DNA from 3 places in the Moritella sp. 5 genome. Region 2 is predicted to be linked to each of the others. Evidence: predicted binding sites of a transcription regulator. Region 2 holds the regulator's gene; each other region holds the start of a gene.

Region 1 (8,252 bases), 890 kb from region 2:
TAATTACGGTCTTTATTATAACGGTTATTTTTATAAATAGTTATGCAGGTATTTCGATGCCTTGCTCTCGCATTTTCGCTAATTTATAGCGCAATGTACGTGGACTGATACCCAATTTCTCTGAAACGTTTTTACGCACGCCATTACAACCAATCAAGGTTTCCAAAATAATTTGATATTCTTGCTGACGTAATTCATTACCTAATGGCTCGTTGGGTTGATTAATACTACGCACAGGGATTTCCGATTTAATATGCAGCGGCGGCGCTTGAGCAATCGGTGCTATGACTTGAAAATCTGCAGCGGTAAAATCTTCTAAAATAAGATCTGCATCTTTTATTTTTCCATCAACAGCTAAAATCATCGCGCGTTGGATCACGTTGTCCAATTCACGTACATTACCCGGCCAATGATAAATCTGTAACTTCGCCTTCGCGCAGTTAAGTAACTCTAACGTTGGAATATTATTTTGTTTGCAGTGTAATTTTAATAAATGTTCCGCGATCGGTAAGATATCACCTTTACGCTCAGTTAACGGTAGCCAAGCTAATGGGAATACATTTAAGCGATAATATAAATCTTCTCTGAAATCACCATTCGAGACAGCTTGTTTCATATTACGGTTACTGGTAGCAATGACTCGTATATTAAGTTTAATGGTTTTACGGCTCCCTAAGCGCTCGACTTCACGCTCTTGCAATACCCGTAATAATTTAACTTGCAACGATAAATCCATTTCCGAGATTTCATCCAGTAAAATGGTACCGTTTTGTGCTTGTTCAAATTTCCCTGGACATGCTTGTATCGCGCCAGTAAATGCACCTTTTTCATAACCAAACAGAGTTGCTTCTAACATATTATCTGGGATCGCCGCACAGTTAATAGCCACAAATGGCCCGTCATAACGCAGTGAATTATCATGAATATAACGTGATAGCACTTCTTTACCCGTTCCACTTGGACCTGTCACCATGACCGTTGCATCTGATTTAGCCACTTTACGCGCCAAACTTAATAGTTGCTCTGTTTTCTCATCACCGTAACAAGGTGTGCGTTTAGCTATTTTTTGTGGTGGTACATAACGACCAACCTGATTAATCAATACTTCTGGAGAGAAAGGTTTACCAATGTAGTCAACAGCACCATTACGCATTGCCGTTACCGCATCATCTACTTTGGCATAAGCCGTCATTAACAATACCGGTAAATCGGGGTGTTTTTGTTTAATATTATGCAGTAAAGTTAATCCCGTCATGCCACCCATTTGAATATCACTCACGACCATATCATAGGTTTTTTTACCTAATGCAATCAGTGCGCTTTCACCGCTATCAACTTCATCGCACTCATAACCAGCCATTAATAAGGTATCAACCAAGGCTTCACGAAGACCTAAATCATCTTCAACTACAAGAATTTGAGAATGGGACATACTATTATCCACCTATTACCATTGGTTGAGGTTCTGCTACGCGATGTAGCGGTACGATTATACTAAAACGACTTCCTTCACCGACAGTTGAGTTTAACTCTAAACTGCCATGGTGCGCTTTCACCACACTTTGTACAACGGCAAGGCCAAGACCCGTGCCCTGTAATTTGGTGGTAAAGAAAGGCTCTAAGATTTTTGCTTGCATGAGTTTCGAGATCCCGGGACCATCATCAGATACCACAATTGCGACTTTTTCATCACCGGATCGGACCGCAGAAATAGCGAGGTTAGCCCCTTGACCACAAGCGTGTAATGCATTTTGTATCAAGTTGCCAATCGCACTAGAAAGTGCATTACGATTAGCTAAAATTAATAAATCGGGTTCGGGTAGTGTCACTTGCATGTTGCTACCAGTCTGCAACATCATAGCTTCGCTGCCCGCTTGCACTTGAATTAATAAGTTCTGCAGTGAAATCTCTTCAACCACTAAATCTTTGCCGGTACGTGCAAATAGCAGCATGTCATTAACTTGGTTTTCCAAATCATTAAGCCGTTCAATAAGTTTACTTTGAAAACGTTTCTTTGATGCAGGCGGGAGATTCGGGTTGGCGAGATTAGAGCCATATAATAATGCCGCTGATAATGGCGTGCGGATCTGGTGTGCTAATGACGCTACCATTCGCCCCAATGACGACAACTGTTTCATATGACTGACACGCTCTTGTAAATGACGTGTATACGTTAAGTCTGTCAACATTATTAACTGACCAGGCTGCGTGCCAAGTGTCGTGATCGAAAGTTGAACTTTACAGCCATTCTTTAATGAAATTTCATGTCCGTCATCTTCTTTAGGTGTAAACGCACGTTGAATGACATCCATCCAACGTGAATCGATCAATGGCTCGCCAAGTAATTGCACTGCAACTTTATTGACTTCAATGACCATACCGTTGCCATCAAGAATAACCAACCCTGACGGCAATGCTTCTACTAACTTTTCACTACGATCTTTGTGTGCTCGTAGTTCTGCTAATTCGCCGGGATAAGATTCTTGTACCATGGTAGCACTCCGCTAAAAAATTGACTCGCACCTAATAATGCATTTAGTGTGCCAACAATTTAAGCAGTGTAAGCTATTGTATATAAATGAAAAAAGCCCAATTTCACGTTGAGCTTTCTCGTTTATTTTATCAACGATAAGTAAATCTATACTTGGTTACATTTATTTAGGCTTCTTTCTGTAATCCATACTTACGCATTTTTTCAACCAATGTCGTTCTACGCATGCCAAGTTGATCTGCTGCTCGGGCGACAACGTGCGCTTGTTGATCAAGGGCTTGTTTGATCATATCGATTTCGAATTCGGCCAGCATCTCTTTCAGATTAACGCCGCGTTCAGGCAAACTATTTGGCATCGAGAAGAAACCATCTTCTTGTGACTCTTCTTCTATATCGGCAAAAATATCATCATTAAACATTGCAGATATTGCATCGCGCTCAGCTAATTCACTCGGTAACTCTGAACTAATGATCTGACTTTCACCATCATCGTTATAACGGTATTTAGCAGGTAACTCACCAATATCAACAATATTACCAGCCGTCATGATCAGTAAACGTTCGATCAAATTCGATAATTCACGAACATTACCGGGCCATGAATGTTGCATTAACGATTCCATTGCCCGTTGAGTAAACAAGATTGTCGCATCATGCTCTGCTTCGTGTCGGCGTAATAACTCTTGGATCAATAATGGAATATCGTCAGGACGAGCACGTAATGCCGGACTTTCAATTGGGAATACATTTAATCGGTAATAAAGATCTTCACGGAATTCGCCATCAAGGATCATTTGTTCTAAATTACGGTGTGTTGCCGCAATAATTCTGACATCAGCTTTAATTGCTTTACTGCCACCCACGCGTTCAAAAACACGTTCTTGTAAAACACGTAATAATTTCACTTGCATTGGCTGTGGCATATCACCAATTTCATCAAGAAATAAAGTACCACCACTTGCGAGTTCAAAACGACCTTTACGCGCTGAAAACGCACCGGTAAATGCACCTTTTTCATGACCGAATAACTCACTTTCTAATAATTCAGCCGGAATAGCACCACAATTAACGGGGACAAAAGGACCTTTACTGCGTGATGAAGCATCGTGAATTGAACGAGCAATCACTTCTTTACCTGTTCCTGACTCACCGAGAACTAAAACATTAGCACTCTTAGTCGCAACTTGAGTAATCAAATGGCGAACACTTTGAATCGCATCACCACGCCCTATTAACTGTTTAATTAATGCTTTTGAGGCCGAGGTTGATTGACCTAACTTACTCGTAACACATTGGCGATAAGATTGACAACGTCCAAGTAAAAGTGTCAGCTGGTGATAGGAAAAAGGATGCTCGATATGACCAATTAAATTACCTTGCTTTGATGCAGTTTCCTCTGTACCAAACGTCAAAAATGGATTCATTGGGTTAGCATCAAGTAACGCAAATAATTCCTTTTCTGAATACCTATCTGAAGAAACGATAACACTATTTGCAGCAAGATCGATCTTTGCACTAATGTCGATGTGAGAGTCATAACTCTGCCAGCCTTCTCCAAGAAAGGACAATATCGTTTCTAAATTTTGTCTCCGTTCAATATTTTCATCAATTACAAAAACTGACTTAGTAGTATCCATATTACTGCCTACGCTAAACTTTACTCAAACTTAAATAAATAAACCACAGTTAACCTACTGTTAAATAGTGTCAAAAACTAACCAACGCCAATTTATTGACATAGCTATAGTACACATTCCTAAATCAAGATGAAACAACGGTAGGGGTTAATTAGAAGTTAGAGTAAAAATAGTCTGTGCTATATCACATTATCTACATATTGATCTGTTTATCATAGATAAACGCGCGGAATTAACAAACCCACGCGCTCAAATTACCTACAATAATAAATGTATTAGTCTTCGTAACCCCCCTCTTTCAACTCAACGACCTGATAATGTCGGGCATTTAACCCCCAGAATTCAGGTAATGTAGTCGAAACAGCAATCGATGACCATGTACCGACAATTAAACCAATGAACATCGCAACAGAGAATCCATTCAAAGGTTCGCCCCCAAGTAACCACAATGCCGAGACCGTCATTAAGGTTGTTCCAGATGTCACCATTGTGCGCGATAGAGTTGACCCAATCGCATCATTATTCACATCAGCAATGGCTAAATTAGGCTTAAGAATAAGTAACTCGCGGATACGATCCCCAATAATAATAGAATCATTTAATGAATAACCGATAATCGCCAATATCGCCGCAAATACCGTCAAGTTAAACTCGAGTTGTAATGCAGCAAACACCCCAAGTACAAATAAGACATCATGCAACAAGGCAAATAATGCACCCGACGCTAGGCGCCACTCAAAGCGATAACTTAAATACGCCATGATACACAACATCGAGACTAAGATCGCTAGGCCACCTTGTTCCGCTAACTCTTGTCCAACTTGAGATCCGACAATACTGGTGTTTAGTACTTGAATATTTGTTGATAATGGCGCGAGTACCTCTGTGATATTCGGAATACCCATACCATTCGCTGGTTCCGCGTAGCGTAAGATCCACCGCCCCATCTCACCCCCTTCAATAACATTAACATTTTGGTTCAATGCCGATTGTAATAAAGGCGAAATCTCACTCATTGTGATCGTTGGATCCATCTGCACTTCAGTAATAACACCACCAGTGAAGTCTACCCCCCAATTCAGTCCATTAATACTAAGAAATGCGATCGCAACAAGCATAAAAACCACTGATATCGCACTGCTGATATAACGTAATTGACTGTAGTTATTACTATTGTTTTTGTTACTATTGTTTATATTGATAGTCATCATTATTATACCTTCAAGTCATGACGAGTATCACGACCCCATAATTTATTAATTAATGCACGTGATACTAAGATGCCTGTAAACATACTGGTTAAAATACCTAAGCCCAGCGTTAAAGCGAATCCTTGCACGGGTCCCCTGCCGATCGAATACAGTACAACCGCAATAATTAAGGTGGTGATATTGGCATCAACAATCGTAGCAAATGCACTATCAAAACCACGGTCAATGGCTTGTGCAAAACTACGTCCTTCTCGTAATTTATCTCGAATACGCTCAAACACTAGTACATTTGTATCGACGGCCATACCAACAGTCAGTACTAACCCTGCAATACCAGGTAGCGTTAATACAGCACCTGGAATCAGGGCTAATAGGCCAAATAAAATAATAATATTAGCAATGAGTGCTATATTCGCAACCCAGCCTAGACGGCGATACCACAGCGCCATAAATACCAAGGTTAAACCCAGCCCGAGCGCTAATGCTGAGAAGCCATTTTGAATATTATCGGCCCCCAGTGAAGGACCTATCGTTCTTTCTTCAACAATCGTCACAGGTGCAGTTAACGACCCTGCACGTAGCAACAATGCAAGCTCTTGTGCATCAGCCATATTCCCTGCACCCGTGATTCTAAATTGACTGCCTAGCTGGGCTTGAATAGTAGCAACACTAATAATATTGTTGGTCTTTTTAGTGGAACCATCCGCGTTACGACTGTACTCGCTGTAGAGCGTTGCCATCGGCTTACCAATATTATGCTTGGTAAAGCTCGACATTTTTTTCCCCCCCGCATTATCTAACGTAATATTAACCTCTGCCGCCCCTATTTCACCAACACTGGCTCGAGCATCAATAATGTGTTCACCACCCAAAATAGCATCACGCGCAATGCGGATTGGCATACCATCGTTATTGTTAACCAGCATGCTGCCATTGCGCACGGTTTCAAGTTCGTGGAATGCTAGGCTCGCGGTTGCACCTATTACATTTTTTGCCGTCGCCGGATCTTGCACACCGGGTAATTCAATACGGATACGATGCTCACCTTGACGCTGAACCATCGCTTCAGTAATACCTAACTCTGCGATACGACTGCGCATAGTTTGCAAGTTTTGCTGCACTGTCAGGTTAATGATGTCTGTCTTTTCAGTTTTCGGAATACTCACCTCAACCAATAACCCCGAACTCTGAGTTACTTTCCATTGCGGATAACTGTTGTGCATTAATTTCAATAATGTGACTTTTGCTTCATCGGTGGGCAAGTTCAGTTGCAAACTATTATTATGATTAATGCTAATTCGAACACCTCGAAACCCTTCCTCACGAAAATCAGAACGTAAACTATCTACCAATTGCTGTGATCTGATATTGAATACAGGTTCCATATCAACATCTAGCAAGAACTGCACACCACCACGTAGATCTAAGCCTAATTTGATTGGCTTCAATCCCATACTCTGTAACCAAAACGGTGCGGCAGAAACGAGTGCTAAAGTAATATCATCATCTGCTGGCAATGTGGCTTCGAGTATCGCCTTAGCACGTGTTTGAGAGCTTGAGCCTGTTAACACTATCGTGGTTTTATCCATATCTTGATCGATACGTGTTACCGCAATATTACTTTCTTCTAGTGCCTGCTTAAGCACGTGAATAGCGGGTTGTTGACCTTGTTTATGGTTAATTTGCAGTGCAGGATCTTCACCATATATAGTAGGGATCGCACTTAATAGCATAATTAAGACAGTACAGATTAAAACCACATACTTCCAACCTGCATAATGGTTAAGCCGTTTACGTTGAACTTTTGAATTTGTTATTTTTGTCATTTGATAGCAGTCCATCAATGCCAAGCTTTACATAAAGACCATTTATATACTGTTTTCTGTATATAAATAGTGCGTTATATAAGTACCGTTTATAAAATTAAAGCGGTGGCATATAGGTGATTAACTCGCTTATAACTCGCTGACAATAGGACCATTAAAAACGCTATTTACAGTACGTTTGCACTATTTGCAATACCATATACGGCGCTATTTATAGAACTCTTTAGGGAATATAAGCAGATAATAAAGGCAACAAAAAAGCAGTGTGTTTAATACTTACATTTTTGTCTAAACAAATGTAATAACAGCAGGATACTGACGGTGGGAATATAAAAGATTACTGTCTTTCCAGCCCGATAGTCGAGACTTAGAACACGATATCTGAGTCAACCAATGTTGATAAAAATTAATATTAACCGCATAGCCAATCACAAAAGACGGCGATGGTGGAATAGATAATTCAATCTCTATCTGATAGTCCGGTTCAGGATTATTTAACAGTAAGCGACCAGCACTGGTATAACGAGAGGTTTCCGTTAAAGCAAATTCATAAGCATGAATTGGTAATGATACAGAAGGTTGTTCTGATTCACCGAGATCTTGGTAAGCAATACCCGCTTCATTTGCATTTACAAGTAAAGAGACTGGCGCTAATAACGGTTTTGATGATATCGCTAATTCTGTGTCAGCCTGAGCATTAAAGCCCATAACCATAACAAACAACAGAGTAAAATAGCGCATCAACCGAAGTAGCATAGAAGATAAATAACCGTAAAGGATAATTAGATATCATAATCACTCGAGTTTAAAGATACAAGGATTATTTTAAATGCCAGAAAGCAAAAAAGGCTTACCGTTAAGGTAAGCCTTTTTCTAAATTTGGTGCCCGAGGCCGGAATTGAACCGGCACGCCTATTAAGCGAGGGATTTTAAATCCCTTGTGTCTACCGATTTCACCACTCGGGCTGAGTGATAAACTGTTAAGCTGCTGCCTAACCGGATATGCGCTTACTTTACCGTATTCTAAATATGAGTCAATGAAAACCTTTACATAGATATCAGATGGTTGAAAATAAATTCAATATGC
Region 2 (8,252 bases):
TTTTAACCGTAAAGGTACATCTGCTTATGCGGGTAAAATTGGTGAGAAAGTAGCATCTTCACTGTGCACAATTGTTGATAATGGCACGCTAGCTAATCGCCGTGGTTCATTGAACATCGATGACGAAGGTACTGTGACACAAAATACCATGTTGATTGAAAATGGTATTTTGAAAGGTTACATGCAAGATAAGCTTAACGCGCGTTTGATGGGTGTGGAGTCTACGGGTAACGGCCGTCGTGAATCATTCGCACATTTACCTATGCCGCGTATGACTAATACGTATATGTTACCTGGTGAGAGTACACCAGAAGAGATCATTAGTACGGTTGAGAAGGGCATTTATGCGCCTAACTTTGGTGGTGGTCAAGTTGATATTACCTCGGGTAAATTTGTATTCTCCGCATCTGAAGCGTATTTAATTGAGAACGGTAAAATCACCACGCCAATTAAAGGGGCAACCTTGATCGGTAATGGTCATGAAGCAATGCAGCACATCTCAATGGTCGGTAACGACCTAGCATTAGATAAGGGTGTGGGTATTTGTGGTAAAGAAGGCCAGAGTGTTCCTGTGGGAGTCGGTCAGCCTACACTGAAACTAGATAGTATGACGGTGGGTGGCACTGGTAGCTAATTTGCTATTTGTGGTATGCAGTTGATTAAAATAAAGCCCTAGCAAGTGTATAAATGACTTGTTAGGGCTTTATTGTTTGTACCGGTTAAACATTAATACTGCCGAAATAGCTAATTAATATTATATACCCGCAATATCACGTAGGTGTTTAAAGATTTCTTTGCTTGGTTTAGCTGCTTTCAGCGGCTTTTCCGCTTTAAGTTCTTTATTCACTTGGCGAATCAGTTGACGTAATTTTTGACGATCAGCGTTTGGATATTTTTCCATTAATGCTGTGATTGCAGCATCACCACCGGCAATTAACTCATCACGTACTATCTCTAGTTTTGTTAATTCAACGGTTGCTTGGTTGTGTTTATTCGTGATTTTATCGTATGCCATTTGGATCGGCTCGAGGCCATCGCTACGCATAATTTTGCACATGTACGATAGATGTCTGCTGTAAGCATCTGTACGTACTGCGATTTTTCTTGCTGTCACAATCGCAGCAAGTAAGTGTTCAGAGAAACCCATCTTGGCAATTTCTGCTTTACTTAGTAAAGAGATCGCGCCAGCGAGTTTAAGCGTCTCGGCAATTTCAATTTTGTTTTCTGCACGACTTTGATATAGCTCGTCGTCTTCAGCACGTCGGTAAGACTTTTCGCTGGTAATATTCCGTTCTTTTACGCTCATAATATTCTTTTTCAAAACGATTGATATGTTAATTGTATCAGTTTATTGCTAATTGCGCAGTTGCTGCAGGAATTTTTATCGCAACATGGTATGCTTAATCCAGTATAACTTATTGAAACGAGCCCATGAACTTAAAACAGCAAATTACATTAGAACAAAATAAATTGGAATTAGCCGTTACTCAAGCACTCGATATCGCGAAAAAGGCAGGCGCGACAGATGCTGAAGTAGCTATTTCACGACAAACGGGTTTGTCTGTGAGTACACGCATGGGCGAAGTTGAAAATGTTGAATTCAACCATGACGGCGCATTAGGTATCTGTGTATACCGCGGTCAACGTAAAGGGAATGCATCAACCTCTGATTTAAGTGAAGCGGCAATTCAAAGCACCGTTGCTGCGGCGTTAGATATCGCGTTACATACTGCAGAAGATGAATTTGCTGGTCTTGCTGATCGTGATCTGATGGCGTTTGAACCAGAAGACCTAGATTTATGTCATCCAATTGAAATTGAACCTGAGTATGCTATTGAACAAGCTTGTCTCACCGAGCGCTTAGCCTTGGCGCAAGATTCTCGTATCGTTAATAGTGAAGGTGCATTTACCAGCCATAGCAGCATTAAAGTTTATGGGAACAGTCATGGTCTCGTGAATGGCTATGCAAGTACCCGTCATAGCATGAGTTCGGTATTGATTGCAGAGCAAGACGGCGCAATGGAACGTGATTACGGCTATTCAATGGCGCGTGACGCAAGTAAATTGTGGACACCAGAGCAAGTTGCTATCGAAGCGGTTAATCGTACTGTAGACCGTTTAGGAGCGCGTAAAATCGATACCTGTAATGTACCGGTTATTTTTCATCATGATGTTGCAAGTAGCTTAATGGGTCAGCTGGTAATGGGTATTAGTGGTGGTAGCTTATACCGTAAGTCATCATTCTTATTAGATAAGTTAGGCGAACAAATTTTCCCTGACTGGTTAAACATCCAAGAACGTCCGCATATTAAAGGTGGTTTAGCCTCATCTATGTATGATGCTGAAGGTGTGCGAACTAAAGATTTAAATGTTGTAGAACAAGGCATTTTAAAGAGCTACCTATTAACCAGCTACAGCGGTCGTAAATTGGGTATGCAAACAACTGGCCATGCTGGTGGTATCCATAACTGGAATGTCACAGGTAAAGGCGAAACATTAGGTCAATTGTGTCGTCAAATGGGCACTGGTTTATTGGTGACTGAACTCATGGGGCAGGGTGTGAATATTGTAACGGGTGATTATAGCCGTGGCGCCTCAGGTTTCTGGGTTGAGAATGGTGAGCTGCAGTATCCAGTACACGAGATCACGATCGCAGGTAATTTAACGGATATGTTCAAAAATATTGTTGCAGTCGGTAACGATATTGATGTTCGTAGCAGTATTCTAATGGGCTCTACACTATTAGAATCAATGCAGATTGCAGGTAACTAATATCCCTCTAGGTTTAAGTGAAAAAGCCTGTGTTATGATGACACAGGCTTTTTACGTTATAGGCTATTAACTTTACTTTCTGAACTCTGCTTTCGTTAAAAAGGTTAACCGTAGACGAGTGTTGCCATGCCTAAGAAGGCAAATAGACCGACGACATCGGTAACGGTAGTGAGTGCCATGCCGCCAGCTAAGGCAGGATCGATATTGTATTTCTTCATTGCCAGTGGAATGACCACGCCAGCAAGCCCGCCCATCGCCATGTTGATAAACATGGCGCCACCAATGATCAGCCCCAGAGATGGATCGCCTTTCCATAATGATACTATGATTGCAATAGATATTGCCCAGATAGCCCCGTTCAGTGCGCCAACCATGGCTTCTTTACCAATTAACCAACGGCTATTGTCGTCATTAATATGACCAACTGCCATGCCACGAATAACCAATGCGAGGGTTTGATTACCGGCAATACCGCCCATGCTTGGCACAATGGTCATTAAAATAGCAAGTGTAGCGAGTTGTTCTAAGGTCGCTTCAAACATGTTAGATACGGATGCAGCAGTCAGCGCGGCAATTAAATTAACCCCAAGCCAGAGTGTTCGACGTTTGGTACTTTGTATTACTGGCGCGAAGGTATCTTCATCGTCATCCATACCGGCCATACCCATCATGTCATGCTCGGCATTTTCACGAATAATATCAACCACGTCATCGATGGTAATACGTCCGAGCAGTTTACCTGAGTCATCAAGTACTGGTGCAGAGATCCAGTCATGACGTTCAAACAGCTTGGCAACCTCTGAGGTATCCATATGGGCAGGTAAGGTTTCTGCTTCGCGATCCATAATGGTGCTAATCACACTGTTTGGATCTGTTGTTAATAACATGGCTAAGGGCACATCGCCAATTAAGCGATCATCTGTATCAACCACGTATAAAGTATCTGTAGCATCGGGTAATTCACCGCGTAAACGGATATAACGTAAGATCACATCGACAGTCACATCTGGTCTTAAAGTAATGGTATCTGTGTCCATGATACTGCCAGCAGTGTCTTCTGGATACGCCATCGCTGTTTCTAAACGCTGACGATCTTGGGTATCCATTTGGGTGATAACTTCTTGATAGATACTGTCTGGTAGGCTACGGAGAATATTGGCTAAATCATCAGTATCGAGCCCTTCTGTCGCAGCGACAAGGGACTCCGTATCCATCAGTTTAAGAATACTGGTCTTGGCATCTTCATTAAGTTCGTCAAGGATTTCACCTTGCATTTCAGAGTCGGTCAAACGCCACAGTACTTTACGGCCTGCTGGTGGCGATGATTCCAGTAATAACGCAATATCACAAGGGGGCGTTTGGTAGAGCATTCGTTTAACGTGAATGAACATACCACTATCAAGTGCTTCGTTCACTTCGCTTAAACGTAGGTGTGTGCAGTCATGCTCCATCTTTTCTGGCATATGTCGTCCCCATTCTTATTATTCTTCTTCTGCAAGACCTTGCTTGCAGGTGCTGCGTAATTCTAGCTTAATCTGTATTTATAATCAGCATTAACAATAAAGTAAAATAATTAACTGTATAGATCGTTAACGCCATTGCAAATGAGTACCTAGATAATTTTATGTTTATTTTTTTCTAAGGTTTGATGGCGAGTTTGCACTACACGACTTTGTAGTTTAAAGCTCTTTGCTAATTGTTCAGCAATGAATACCGAGCGATGTTGGCCGCCTGTACAACCGATAGCAACGGTGACATAACTGCGGTTATTTTTTTCTAACATTGGCAACCAAGTCGTGAGTAAGTTTTCAATCTGTTGTGAAAAGCTCATGACATCAGGCTGTTGGCTCAGGTATTTAATGACGGGTTCATCAAGACCTGTGTAAGGTTTTAATTCTGGGATCCAATGGGGATTTGGTAGAAAACGGACATCAAATACATAATCGGCATCCATAGGTAGACCATGTTTAAAACCAAATGATTGAAATACTAAGACAAGTTGGTTGTTTTTTTTTCCTAAAATACGTTCTTTAATCTGTTCACTGAGTTCATGAATATTGAGTTCAGTAGTATCGATTTTTAAATCAGCAAGTAACGCTAAAGGGCTTAATCGTTTTTTTTCTATTTCAATCGCTTGTGATAGAGATAGCTCATCTTTTGTTAATGGATGAAGGCGTCTGGTTTCACTATAACGCTTGATAAGGACTGACTGGTTAGTATCAAGAAATAAACTAGTCAGATCGGTGCTCGTTCTTAACTCTGTAATTATGTCGTTTAATTCTTTTTTTTCTGTCGGTAAGTTACGGACATCAATACTCACTGCCACTTTTTCGGTTTGGTCATTTAAGGCTTTTAGCAGTTGTGGTAGTAATTTTACTGGTAGGTTATCTACGCAATAGTAGCCTAGATCTTCAAGCACGCGTAATGCAATTGATTTACCAGATCCTGACTGGCCGCTGACTATTATTAATTTCATCTTTTATCCTCACAGCGATATAAAATAATGGGTTCATTATCCCGCAATTGATTTGGATATGATATGTTTTAATTATGTCAGAAGCATTAATACCTAAAGGAAAAAGTGGTTTTCCTTTAGGTTATCTGTGGCGAGATTAAAATTAATGACGAATCAACTTCTCTTTATGCTTAATCACTTGGCGATCGAGCTTATCCAGTAAGCCATCAATTGCGGCATACATGTCATTGTGTTCATGCACGGCAAAGATCTCCCCCCCATTTAAATGTATTTTTGCTTCTGCAATTTGAAGTAATTTTTCGACATTTAAAATCACATGGATATTGTTTATATGATCAAAATGCCGTTCTAATTTGGAAAACTTGCTATCAACATAATCTTTCAGTGAGTCTGTAATGTTTACATGTCTACCGGTTAAATTAATTTGCATATATGTCTCCCCTATGAAGGTTGGATTAGCCTTATAATAGGCTTTTACGCTGATTAGACGGTGGTATACTTAGTGCCTCCCGATATTTTGCAATCGTACGTCTAGCCACTTTGATACCTTGATCAGCAAGTAAATCAGCAATCTTGCTGTCACTTAATGGTTTAATGACATTTTCTGCCGCGACCAATTTTTTTATTAATGCTCGAATAGCAGTTGATGAACATTCTCCGCCATTGTCAGTACTTACATGGCTTGAAAAGAAAAACTTAAGTTCAAAAATACCACGTGGTGTATGCATAAACTTCTGCGTTGTTACCCGTGAAATGGTTGACTCGTGCATTTCCACTTCTTCGGCAACATCATTTAAAACCATAGGTTTCATGGCTTCATCGCCATATTCAAAAAAATCAATTTGTCGTTGAACAATACTTTTCGTTACTTTTAGTAAGGTTTCATTACGGCTATCTAAGCTTTTAATAAACCATTTAGCTTCTTGTACATGCGTTCGAATAAACTGCCCATCGCTGCTATTACGATTGCTTGTCGACAAGTTTGAATATTCATTGTTCACTTTTAATCTTGGCACAATGTCAGGATTTAACTCGACTACCCACTGATTATTTTTTTTCTTTACTAAAACATCGGGAATTACATAAAGCCCTTCAGTCTGATCAATAACATTGCCAGGTCTGGGTTCTAGACTCTGAATTAATTGCATGATCTCTTTAAGCTGTGGTTCTTTTAATTTTGTCTTACGGCTTAATTGACGGTAGTCGCGATTGCCTAATAAATCCATGTGAGACTGAATTATTTGCTGACATTCTGTTAACCAAGGTGTGTTTTTAGGTAAATGCTGAAGTTGGATCAATAAACATTCTTGTAATGAACGCGCTGCAACGCCGATGGGATCGAAATGTTGAATACGCTTTAATACTGCTTCTATTTCGTCTAATTCAACTTGCTCTTCACTATTTTCGTTACTGCTGTCGCTAAGTTCTTGGTGACCGTTATTGACGCTAGACAGGATATCTTCACAAGTCTGATTAAGGTAACCATGATCATCAATGCCATCAATAATCGCAACTGCAATAGCACGATCGGTGTCAGAAAATGGGGTTAATTCCATTTGCCACATGAGATGCTCGTATAAGCCTTCGCTGGTCTCACCTTGATAGACTTGGTCTAAACCATCAATACTGCTGCCCGCACTGCTGTGAGTCTGTATTTGAGGGGTGTAGACATCATCCCAATTACTGTCATTAGGTAATTCATCTGGCATGGCTTCACTGGCTAGCGCATCACTAACTTCTATTTGGCTGGCATCGGTAACGGTGTCGTTATTATCTGAATTATGTCCATCACTACTTTCTGCATCGTTTGGTTGAGCTGTGTTGGGATCTTCTTGTTCCAGTAGCGGATTACTGTCTAATGCTTCTTGAATCTCTTGCTGTAACTCCAAGGTCGATAATTGTAATAATCGAATCGCTTGTTGTAACTGTGGCGTCATTGCCAGAGATTGACTCATACGAAGTTGTAATGATGGCTTCATCTAACGACTACTCTCTCTTCCTTAAATGCGGTAACGTATCAATATCAAACTATAGTCGGAATTGATCACCTAGGTATACTTCTTTTACTTTTTCGTTGGATAAAATCTCTTCAGAAGTACCAGATGCGATCAAGTGTCCATGGCTCACAATATAAGAGTGTTCACATACATCGAGTGTTTCACGTACGTTATGGTCGGTAATTAATACCCCTAAACCACGATCGCGCAGATGCTGAATAATTTTTTTAATATCACCTACCGAGATTGGATCAACGCCAGCAAAAGGTTCATCTAATAAAATAAACTTTGGATCTGCCGCGAGCGCGCGAGCAATCTCAACACGGCGGCGCTCACCACCCGATAAGCTCATACCTAAACTATCGCGAATATGGGTGATATGGAACTCTTCTAATAATTCTTCTAACTTTTCTTCACGTTCGAAACGGGTGAGTTCAGTTCGTAACTCTAAGATTGCCATGATATTTTTCGTTACCGATAAACGACGAAAAATAGACGCTTCTTGGGGTAAGTAACCAATACCTTGTTGTGCACGAATGTGCATTGGCTCATGTGTTAATTCTTGGTCATCAATGAAGATTTGTCCATGATCTCGTTTAACCAAGCCAACTACCATATAAAAGGTGGTGGTTTTACCTGCGCCATTAGGCCCGAGTAAACCAACAATTTGGCCTGACTCAACTTCGAGACTCACATCTGACACAACTTTTCGTTTGTTATAACTTTTTGCTAAGTGTGATACTTTTAAACGTGCCATATGAATTCATCTACTCTAATTAGTTTTGTTGTCTTCAGGAGTGAAAATAGTGATCACGCGATCGGATTCATGATTGCCGCTTTCGGCTATCATTTCTTGTTTGTCAATTTGGTAGATAATTTTTTCACTTTTAACTTCGCTATCAGCTTGGCGTAAATGTGCATTTTTTGACAAGGTTAAGCGTTTTTTGCCAAGCTCATAACGGATCTCTTCTGACTCGGTATTAATCTTTTTACCGTCATCAAGCTCT
Region 3 (8,252 bases), 740 kb from region 2:
TTCGGTAGCTATTTGGGGTCACGTGCTTATAGGCTTTAAACTGACGATTAAAGTTGGCTTGATTAAAATAACCTACTTTTTCCATGATTATATTTATTGGTAATTGAGTGTTAACGAGCAGCTCACAGGCAACATTTAACCTAATTTTCATCAAGTGTTGTGAAAAACTTTCTTTATAATGTTTGAAGAAAAACCGTCTAATAGTACTCTCGCTAACATATAAATGACGCGCTAAGTCCGCTTGATAAATAGGACGCTGAAAATTTTTAAGAAGAAACGTTTCTGCCTTTCTAAGCTTATTTTCAACGTGATTATCCGAATCACCTTGAGCGGTCTTTCTCAATAACAATGGCGTTTGCTGTTCATCATCAATTAAAAGCGAAAAAACACGCATTAAAGTTGCTAATTGCTCAACGGGATTGAGTAATAACACGTCATCTAGCAACAAGAAAACTTGCTCTGCAGTCGTCTGTGAAAACTGTATGCCTTTTTGCGCTTCGCTTAAAACAGAACGTAATGGTTTTAGTTCGCTGCAGCAATAGATTAACTGTTCGATCCATTCTTTTTTAAACCATAACACGTGCGTTTCACAACGCTGCGATATCGGCAGTTTATCAGAGCAAAATGCATGTGGGATACTTGGCGCTAATAATACCATGTGATTATGATCGATATCGCTGCAATAGTTTCCAATAAGACTTAGCCCATTAAAATTGCGGTGTATGGCAATTTCATATTCTTCATGTTGGTGCCAATCAAATTTTTTTACCTCTTCCAATACTTTCTTATACCGCCAAGACACTCCAATACGTTGCGGCACCTTCTCAATATATTCTTTCATATGCTTGTCCTATAGAACAATAATACTGATTAGTACTAATAAGTAATAATAACGTAACTAATGAGCGAATAGTATTGCTATGTGGATGGGTAACACTCATGTGCTGTCGCCAACAGAGTAAACTTGAAAGTAAGTGAACGACTCAACTGGAGATAATAATATGAATGCTTTAATAAACAGAATTAATCAACTAATTATCGAAAACCGTAGTGAATGGATTGGACTAATCACCTATGGATACGGTATTGACAGTAACGATGCTCTCAAGTACTACGGATACACATCAATAGAAGATTATAGCCAAGACTTGATAAAATACTTTTCTAATAAACCGCACTGATTTAATCGAACAAGCAACAGGGTGATGACTTACCGCCTGTTGCTTTCAATCTTAAATTTTTTAAGAATCGTCTTACACTATTTTAGCCACCTGGGGTACGTTAGGTAACAAGCGTAATAACTTAAACGCTTCAGGCATGTTTGCCTGCGTCACCACAAAACCCATTAACACCTCATCGCGATCAAAAGCCTTTGCTGTCATTCCCGAGGTAGTCAATTCTACTTGCCAACGCGCATCCTCCGCAGTGGTATTCCCACCTAATTGAATAGGATATAGCGGCGTTTTAACTTTGACTAACATCGCTGGAAAAATCACATTCGTCGCGGCATTCGTTAGCGTTTTTGCTAACGCATTAGCACTGAGTATTATTGGCTGTAAGAAAGCCAAATGTTTACCGTCAATCTCAGCGCAATCGCCAATTGCAAAAATATGTGGATCGTTTGTTCTTAATTGCTTATCAACAACAATACCACGATTGACCGCGAGTCCAACCAGACTCGCTAATGTAGTATTAGGTTTCAAACCAGCAGCACACACCACACTATCAACCTTGGCGCTATATCCGCTCTTAAAACGAACCTCGATACCAGTATCCGTTTTTGTCATCTTGCTGAGTTCATTACCCAGCTGCAGCTTAACTCCCTGCCTTCTCATTGCTTGATACAGCTGAGATGATATAAATTCAGGTAGTAAATTAGGCAGTAATGAATCTGACCGGTCGCTTAATATCACATCATAATGAGCGATAGCCAAATCCATCGCAATTTCAGTTCCAACTAAACCAGCGCCAACAACTAATACAGATTTAGCATTCGCTAATTGTTCCTGTGACTGCTGATATTCATCCAGACTGTTCAGCGTAATAATCTCTTTGGCAGCATCCCCATCAACAAATGGCACAAACGACTGTGCCCCCGTAGCAAGTATTAAGTTATCGTATGCTATCTCGATGCCGTGACAACTCACTGTTTTTTCCGTGCGATTGATTTCATCAACATAGGTATTTTTCATCAGGGTGATATTATATTCAGCCGAAAAATCTATCCCGCTTTGCTTAACCATATCTTGCGCAGTCAGTTTTTTGCTAAATACATGGCTCAGTTCCGGTTTTACATAATCATCACCACTGCCAGCGGTGATCACAATAATTTCTTGTTCCTTGCTTAACCGACGAATTGATTTAACTAATTGATAAGCAGCAAACCCACTGCCTATGATAACGACGGATGAACTCATGCTGCATCCTCAGTTTTTATCTCTTCAAACACATCTTTACCTAAACCGCACTCGGGACAAAGGAAATAATCAGGTACGTCTGACCACGCTGTACCCGGTGCAATATCTTGATTTGGTTCTCCTTGCGCAGGATCGTATACCCACTGACATACCGTACATAACATCGAACTCTCAGCATCAAACTGTGCCACTGCACTTTCTGGTATTGACTTTTCAACTGCAACGGTCTGCGAGGATTGTTCTAGTACAGCTTGATTTTTTACGGGTGCGGGTACGACTACATCTGCAACCGTATGATTTGTTAGCGCCCATTCTTTCGCTAGCGTGCGTCCATATTCACGGCATGCTAATATCGCTTTACCATCTGGTTTCCATTTTGTTTTAAGGCTTGGGTAAGCTGCAAAGCCCGCTTCATGCAGTCGGTTTTCAATACGATCAATCGCCCCACCAGTCCAACCATAACTACCAAATGCCGCCGCTTTTTTATTTTTAAAACGCAGACCAGTAATCTCTTCAAGCATGGCGGCAACTTTAGGCATCATCACATTATTCATCGTTGATGAACCCACTAAGATGCCTTTGGAAATAAAGGCATTCGATAGAATTTCATTTTTATCATGACGTGCCACATTGAATACTTTCACCGCAACATTACTATCCACCTCATGAATGCCCTGTGCAATAGCATCCGCCATCGTACGAGTATTATTCGACATAGAATCATAAAAAATAGTGATGCGATCTTCTTGATATTTACCTGCCCACGCCAGATATTGTTCAATAATCTGAATAGGATTATCACGCCACACAACACCGTGTGCAGTCGCGATCATATCGACGGGTAAATTAAAGCCTAATATTTCTTTAATCTTAGCGGTAACGAGAGGGCTAAATGGAGTAAGAATATTGGCATAATAACGTAAACATTGATCCATTAACTCTTTCGTATCTACTTCATCATTGAATAAACGCTCATCACAATAATGCTGACCGAATGCATCATTACTAAACAACACCGCATCACCGGTCATATACGTCATCATACTGTCAGGCCAATGCAACATGGGGGTTTCAATAAAGACCAACTGCTTACCATTACCTAAATCTAAACTATCACCCGTCTTAACCACGTTAAAATTCCACTCGGGGTGGTGGTGGTGACCGGTAATTGAATCAATCGCATTTTCTGTACAATAAATAGGGGTGTTCGGTATTTTATTTAATAACGCAGCTAATGCACCTGCATGATCTTCTTCAGCATGATTAATCACAATGTAATCAATTTTGTTAAGGTCAATTTCCAGTTCTAATTGTTGAATAAATTCGGAGCAGAATTTGTGGTCAACCGTATCAATCAGTACCGTCTTTTCCTCTTGAATAAGATAACTATTATAACTCGTGCCTTTTTCTGTTTTAAATTCAGTACCGTGAAAATCACGCACTTCCCAATCACGCTGTCCAACCCAAGAAATATTATTTTTTACATGAATAGCCATATTGTATTCCAATTAAAGAGTTAACGAATTTATATCGCCTCTAAATTGCAGGTACCATGCCAAAAGTTAACGAGTTGATTTTAAAGGAAACAGCCAGATATCACTGTCATGATGACTATCTTTACATATTGTCATTATGACTATAGACTGTCGATAAGACAGTATTTAATATGGCTGACATTATGCAAACTAGTACTAAAGACCTTATCCATATCGCCTTAGATTTAACAACCAATATCTCCAGTCAGGATCGTTTCGAACGCCTACTTACAACAATGCGTAGGCTATTCAACTGTGATGCATCTGCGCTATTAGAGTTTAAGGGACTGCATTTCAAACCCTTAGCAATTAATGGCCTTAATCCTGACGTATTGGGCAGGCAATTTAATATCAGTGAACACCCTAGATTAGAAGCCATTGCCAGAGCAGGTGATGTGGTTAGGTTTCCCGCAGACAGTTCTCTGCCCGATCCTTATGACGCCCTGATTACCTCACATGAAGGTAATTTGCATGTACATGCCTGTGTCGGATTACCTTTAATGGCAAATCAACGCCTAATTGGTGCTCTTACCCTCGATAGTTTTGACCCCCACCAGTTTGATAACTTCAGTAATGATGAACTACGTACAGTGAGTGCGCTTGCAGCTGCAACACTTAATATTGCATTATTGATGGATGAACTGGAAAAAGCGGCAGGCGATATGACAGAATCAGATCCCGCCAAACATCAACCCCAAAGTAACACTGAAATTATTGGTCAATCCGCGCAGATCCAAGCCTTAAAAAAAGAGATAAGCGTGGTTGCCAGCACCGATATGACCGCATTAATCTTAGGGGAAACAGGGGTTGGTAAAGAATTAGTTGCCACCGCAATCCACCAGCAATCTTCTCGAGCCGACAAACCTCTGATATACCTTAACTGCGCAGCTTTACCAGAATCTATTGCAGAAAGTGAACTATTTGGACATGTAAAAGGCGCATTTACCGGTGCGATAAGTAACCGCAGTGGTAAGTTTGAATTAGCAGATAAAGGCACCCTATTTCTTGATGAAATTGGTGAGTTAACCCTGACTTTACAAGCAAAGCTATTACGGGTATTACAATATGGTGACTTACAACGTATTGGTGATGACCGTAATTTAAAAGTCGATACGCGCATCATCGCAGCAACCAACAAAGACTTGAAAGAAGAAGTACTGGCTGGTCGCTTTAGAGCAGATCTTTATCATCGCCTTAGCGTATTTCCCATTACAGTATCACCGCTGCGCGAACGTGGCGAAGACATTATATTATTGGCTGGTTTTTTCATTGAACGCTGTCGCAGCAAACTGCAATTAAGCCACCTGAGTTTAAGTTCCACCTGCCAAGCTATACTGATGAATTATCCATGGCCAGGTAATATCAGAGAATTGGAGCACAGTATTAACCGCGCTGCGATTCTGGCCAGAGCAGAAGCTAAAGATGAATACGTGGTGCTTCAACCTGCACATTTTAAGCTTGAGCATACACTAGTTGAAGTAACTGATATGATTGAGCAGCCGACAATGTCTGCCACCAACATCCCCGTCGATAATTTACGTGACGCGACCGAGCAATTTCAACGACAGTTAATCAATAACGCGCTTAAACAAAATAACAATAACTGGGCAGCGACAGCACGCCAGCTTTCAGTCGATGTAGGGAATTTGCATCGATTAGCTAAGCGGATTGAATTGAAACAATAACAATTGAAAGAGTAAAATTGCAAAAGTAAAAAGGCCGCACATTTATATTAATAAACATGTGCGGCCTGTTTTTCAGTATAAAAAACTCAATCAACAACTACTTCATTGGTAGAGATATCTGTCTTAGTGATACCGTACCAGGAACTAATTCCAGCGTCATTTCAGCAGCTCCGTCACCATCATTATCAATATCTAGAATAATGACATCGATCTCTATGTGATTTTTGTTTAATAAGATAATTTCCATACGACCATCATCTAAAAATTCAATAGGACCTTGCAGATCCATCGTGATTGGATAACTGTGTAAGTTATGCGGAAGATCTAATGTCACATGCATGTTAGGCGAATCCATATAGACATCAAGCTCGATAGCAAAATTAAGCTGCTGAGTTTCCTCATTCCAAATAATATAACCCGTTGGTACAACTGTTTTACCATCAACAACAGGGTAACGCGGGCGCATGATCATGGTCCCAGTAGGTACATCACTATCACCAATCAGTTTCAAGTCAACCTGAACATAGACTTCTGATGAGATCATCTGCTGTGCATGCACCTTTACTGGTATACGATTATTAACCGGATCATATTCACCCACTTCCGTTGGCATAAATGCACTAATGAGGGTCTTAGATTTATCTTCTGAACATGTAGTGCCAATTGCGCAACCTGTTTGTGCATCTTTAATTAATCCATCAAAACTATTCTCTTTCACTCTTAATTTTGCAAAGTTACTGGTTAGCGTTTCCCGTCCTTCATTCCAGCGGTAATCACGGTTACTATCCGTCGTCGGCATCATCAGTGGATTAAACACAAAGTTATCCGCAGGGGCAGATCTAAATGGTATTTTAATATCAGGTCCACCTTGATCTTCGACACTACTTTCTTTCAATAATGTCGTTTGTAACGGATAGCCAGCTTCACTGCAAATAACCGAGCCACTATTACAATCAACTTGATCTTTCGTCGCATCTTCTTGTGAAATTAACGAATATTGATAAACATTAGACCCTTGATCTTGCCAGTTTTCCGTTGGCGAGAAAGTTAATATTTTATTATCATACTTCATCACCCCCGGAACAGTTGACAGGCAAACACCTGCGCTATTCACTATTTCAACACGAAATGAACCCGTATCACAGTTATTACCAAGTACTAAGCTTGCTTTGTCAATTGGCTGACTAAAAACAATAAAGATATCTCTATTAGCCTGTAAACTAAAAATATTAAACCTATCATCCTTAGCAACAGTCCCACTACCATCAGAGCCTCCATCACAACGACCCGCAATGTCATTTGCATAGTTAGATTCGACCAATGCACAAGAGTAGCCAGGAACAGTACCTTCAACCATAGGTGATGTTTGTCTTAATTCCTGCGTTTTATAAGGAGTTGTAAAGGTTTGTTGCAAAAACGCTGAATTACCCGCTAAGTCTTTAATGCTCCCCGTGATCGTATAGTTGGTTGCAGAAGCTAAACTAGCAGCAGGATCAATAACGATAGATGAGCCATCTTGACGGATATAAGCATCAATCACAGTATCGTTTTCATCCTTAAGCACAATACTCTGCAACGATGTTAATTCTAACGGTTCATTGTAAGTAACCGTGACATTATCACCCACACTAAAGTGAGTAATATTTTCGCCTGGGTAAGCTGATTGGAAGACGGGTGAAGTAACATCAACAGCAGGTGCAGGTGTTTCATCAGCAGTATACGACTCCATATGGAATGAGACTTGCGCATGTGCATTATCAACACCTAAGATTTTCAAATCAATTTCACTGATAGCATCAATGATCATCGTTGGGCCTTCCGTTCTGACGGTCCCCATTAATTCAAGGTGCATAATGTTCTGACTTAAGCCACCGTTAGCTTTACCATTTATTTTTCCATTTTCAAGATAACCATCGGTGGTCATCGCTACATCCATGAACAGGTGCAATTGCTTCGGTGCATATTTATGATCTGAACTGGTATTATTAATTAAATAACCTGTCGCATCAGAAATATTAGTCATGCGAATATTACCGGTATCGAAACCCGTTGGTAATTCCCCCCCCACTTTAACCGTCAGGTTAGAACTATTTAAAATAGAACCTTTGCGGATAACAAGTGGAGCCGAACTATCAAAATTACCCAAGTTAGCGAGTTCAGTAATCAGATCAGAATCAACATAAGTGGTGTCATTAGCACCAATCAATACTGATTTAATGGTTACCGCATTAATGAGTTCTCCAGAATAAGGTGACTCCTGATAACCATTATTCAAGGTCACATTCATTGGTTTAAATGCATGGTCGCCCGAATCTAATACCGTAAATGTTTTTCCTAGACCCGCAAAGCTATTCCCCACCTTATCTTTAACATCACTACTGACGATTAATTCATACGTCGCATCAACATCAAGGTCAACCGTTGGATCGAATGTGATATAACGGCCTTTGGCAATTAAATCACCGGGAACTTGCTCTGTCGATCCGATTTTTTGGAATTTAAATGAGTCACCAGTGATCAAGGTTTTAATATCAATTTCGTTGGTCATGCGGAGACGTAATGATGTAAACGTCGTAAAGGGCAAGTCATCCGTTGGATAAAAACCGTTAGTATCC

What was found. Region 2 encodes sigma-54, which starts transcription at its own class of promoters, with help from an activator protein. Its sites were predicted from a motif close to GTTGGCACGNNNNTNGNNT; they were not measured.
Region 1: a site for sigma-54 is predicted at 2,530-2,548, ahead of HWV01_RS05200 (PAS domain-containing sensor histidine kinase). Genes of this name have one in related genera too.
Region 3: a site for sigma-54 is predicted at 3,959-3,977, ahead of norV (anaerobic nitric oxide reductase flavorubredoxin). Genes of this name have one in related genera too.

The regions. Positions count from the first base shown of each region.
Region 1 covers NZ_CP056122.1:1,122,671-1,130,922, reverse strand. Annotated here, with positions in the region: gene HWV01_RS05205 (sigma-54 dependent transcriptional regulator) at 41-1,432, opposite strand; gene HWV01_RS05200 (PAS domain-containing sensor histidine kinase) at 1,437-2,492, opposite strand; gene HWV01_RS05195 (sigma-54 dependent transcriptional regulator) at 2,659-4,128, opposite strand; gene secF (protein translocase subunit SecF) at 4,404-5,339, opposite strand; gene secD (protein translocase subunit SecD) at 5,342-7,180, opposite strand; gene HWV01_RS05180 (hypothetical protein) at 7,454-7,906, opposite strand; tRNA gene HWV01_RS05175 (tRNA-Leu) at 8,046-8,131, opposite strand.
Region 2 covers NZ_CP056122.1:233,402-241,653, forward strand. Annotated here, with positions in the region: gene tldD (metalloprotease TldD) at 1-634, shown strand, start outside; gene yjgA (ribosome biogenesis factor YjgA) at 755-1,306, opposite strand; gene pmbA (metalloprotease PmbA) at 1,432-2,772, shown strand; gene mgtE (magnesium transporter) at 2,877-4,235, opposite strand; gene rapZ (RNase adapter RapZ) at 4,385-5,248, opposite strand; gene hpf (ribosome hibernation promoting factor) at 5,391-5,678, opposite strand; gene HWV01_RS01125 (RNA polymerase factor sigma-54) at 5,710-7,227, opposite strand; gene lptB (LPS export ABC transporter ATP-binding protein) at 7,277-8,002, opposite strand; gene lptA (lipopolysaccharide transport periplasmic protein LptA) at 8,018-8,252, opposite strand, start outside.
Region 3 covers NZ_CP056122.1:971,056-979,307, reverse strand. Annotated here, with positions in the region: gene HWV01_RS04485 (AraC family transcriptional regulator) at 1-841, opposite strand, end outside; gene norW (NADH:flavorubredoxin reductase NorW) at 1,254-2,417, opposite strand; gene norV (anaerobic nitric oxide reductase flavorubredoxin) at 2,414-3,913, opposite strand; gene norR (nitric oxide reductase transcriptional regulator NorR) at 4,096-5,637, shown strand; partial or broken gene HWV01_RS22465 (Ig-like domain-containing protein) at 7,091-8,252, opposite strand, start outside.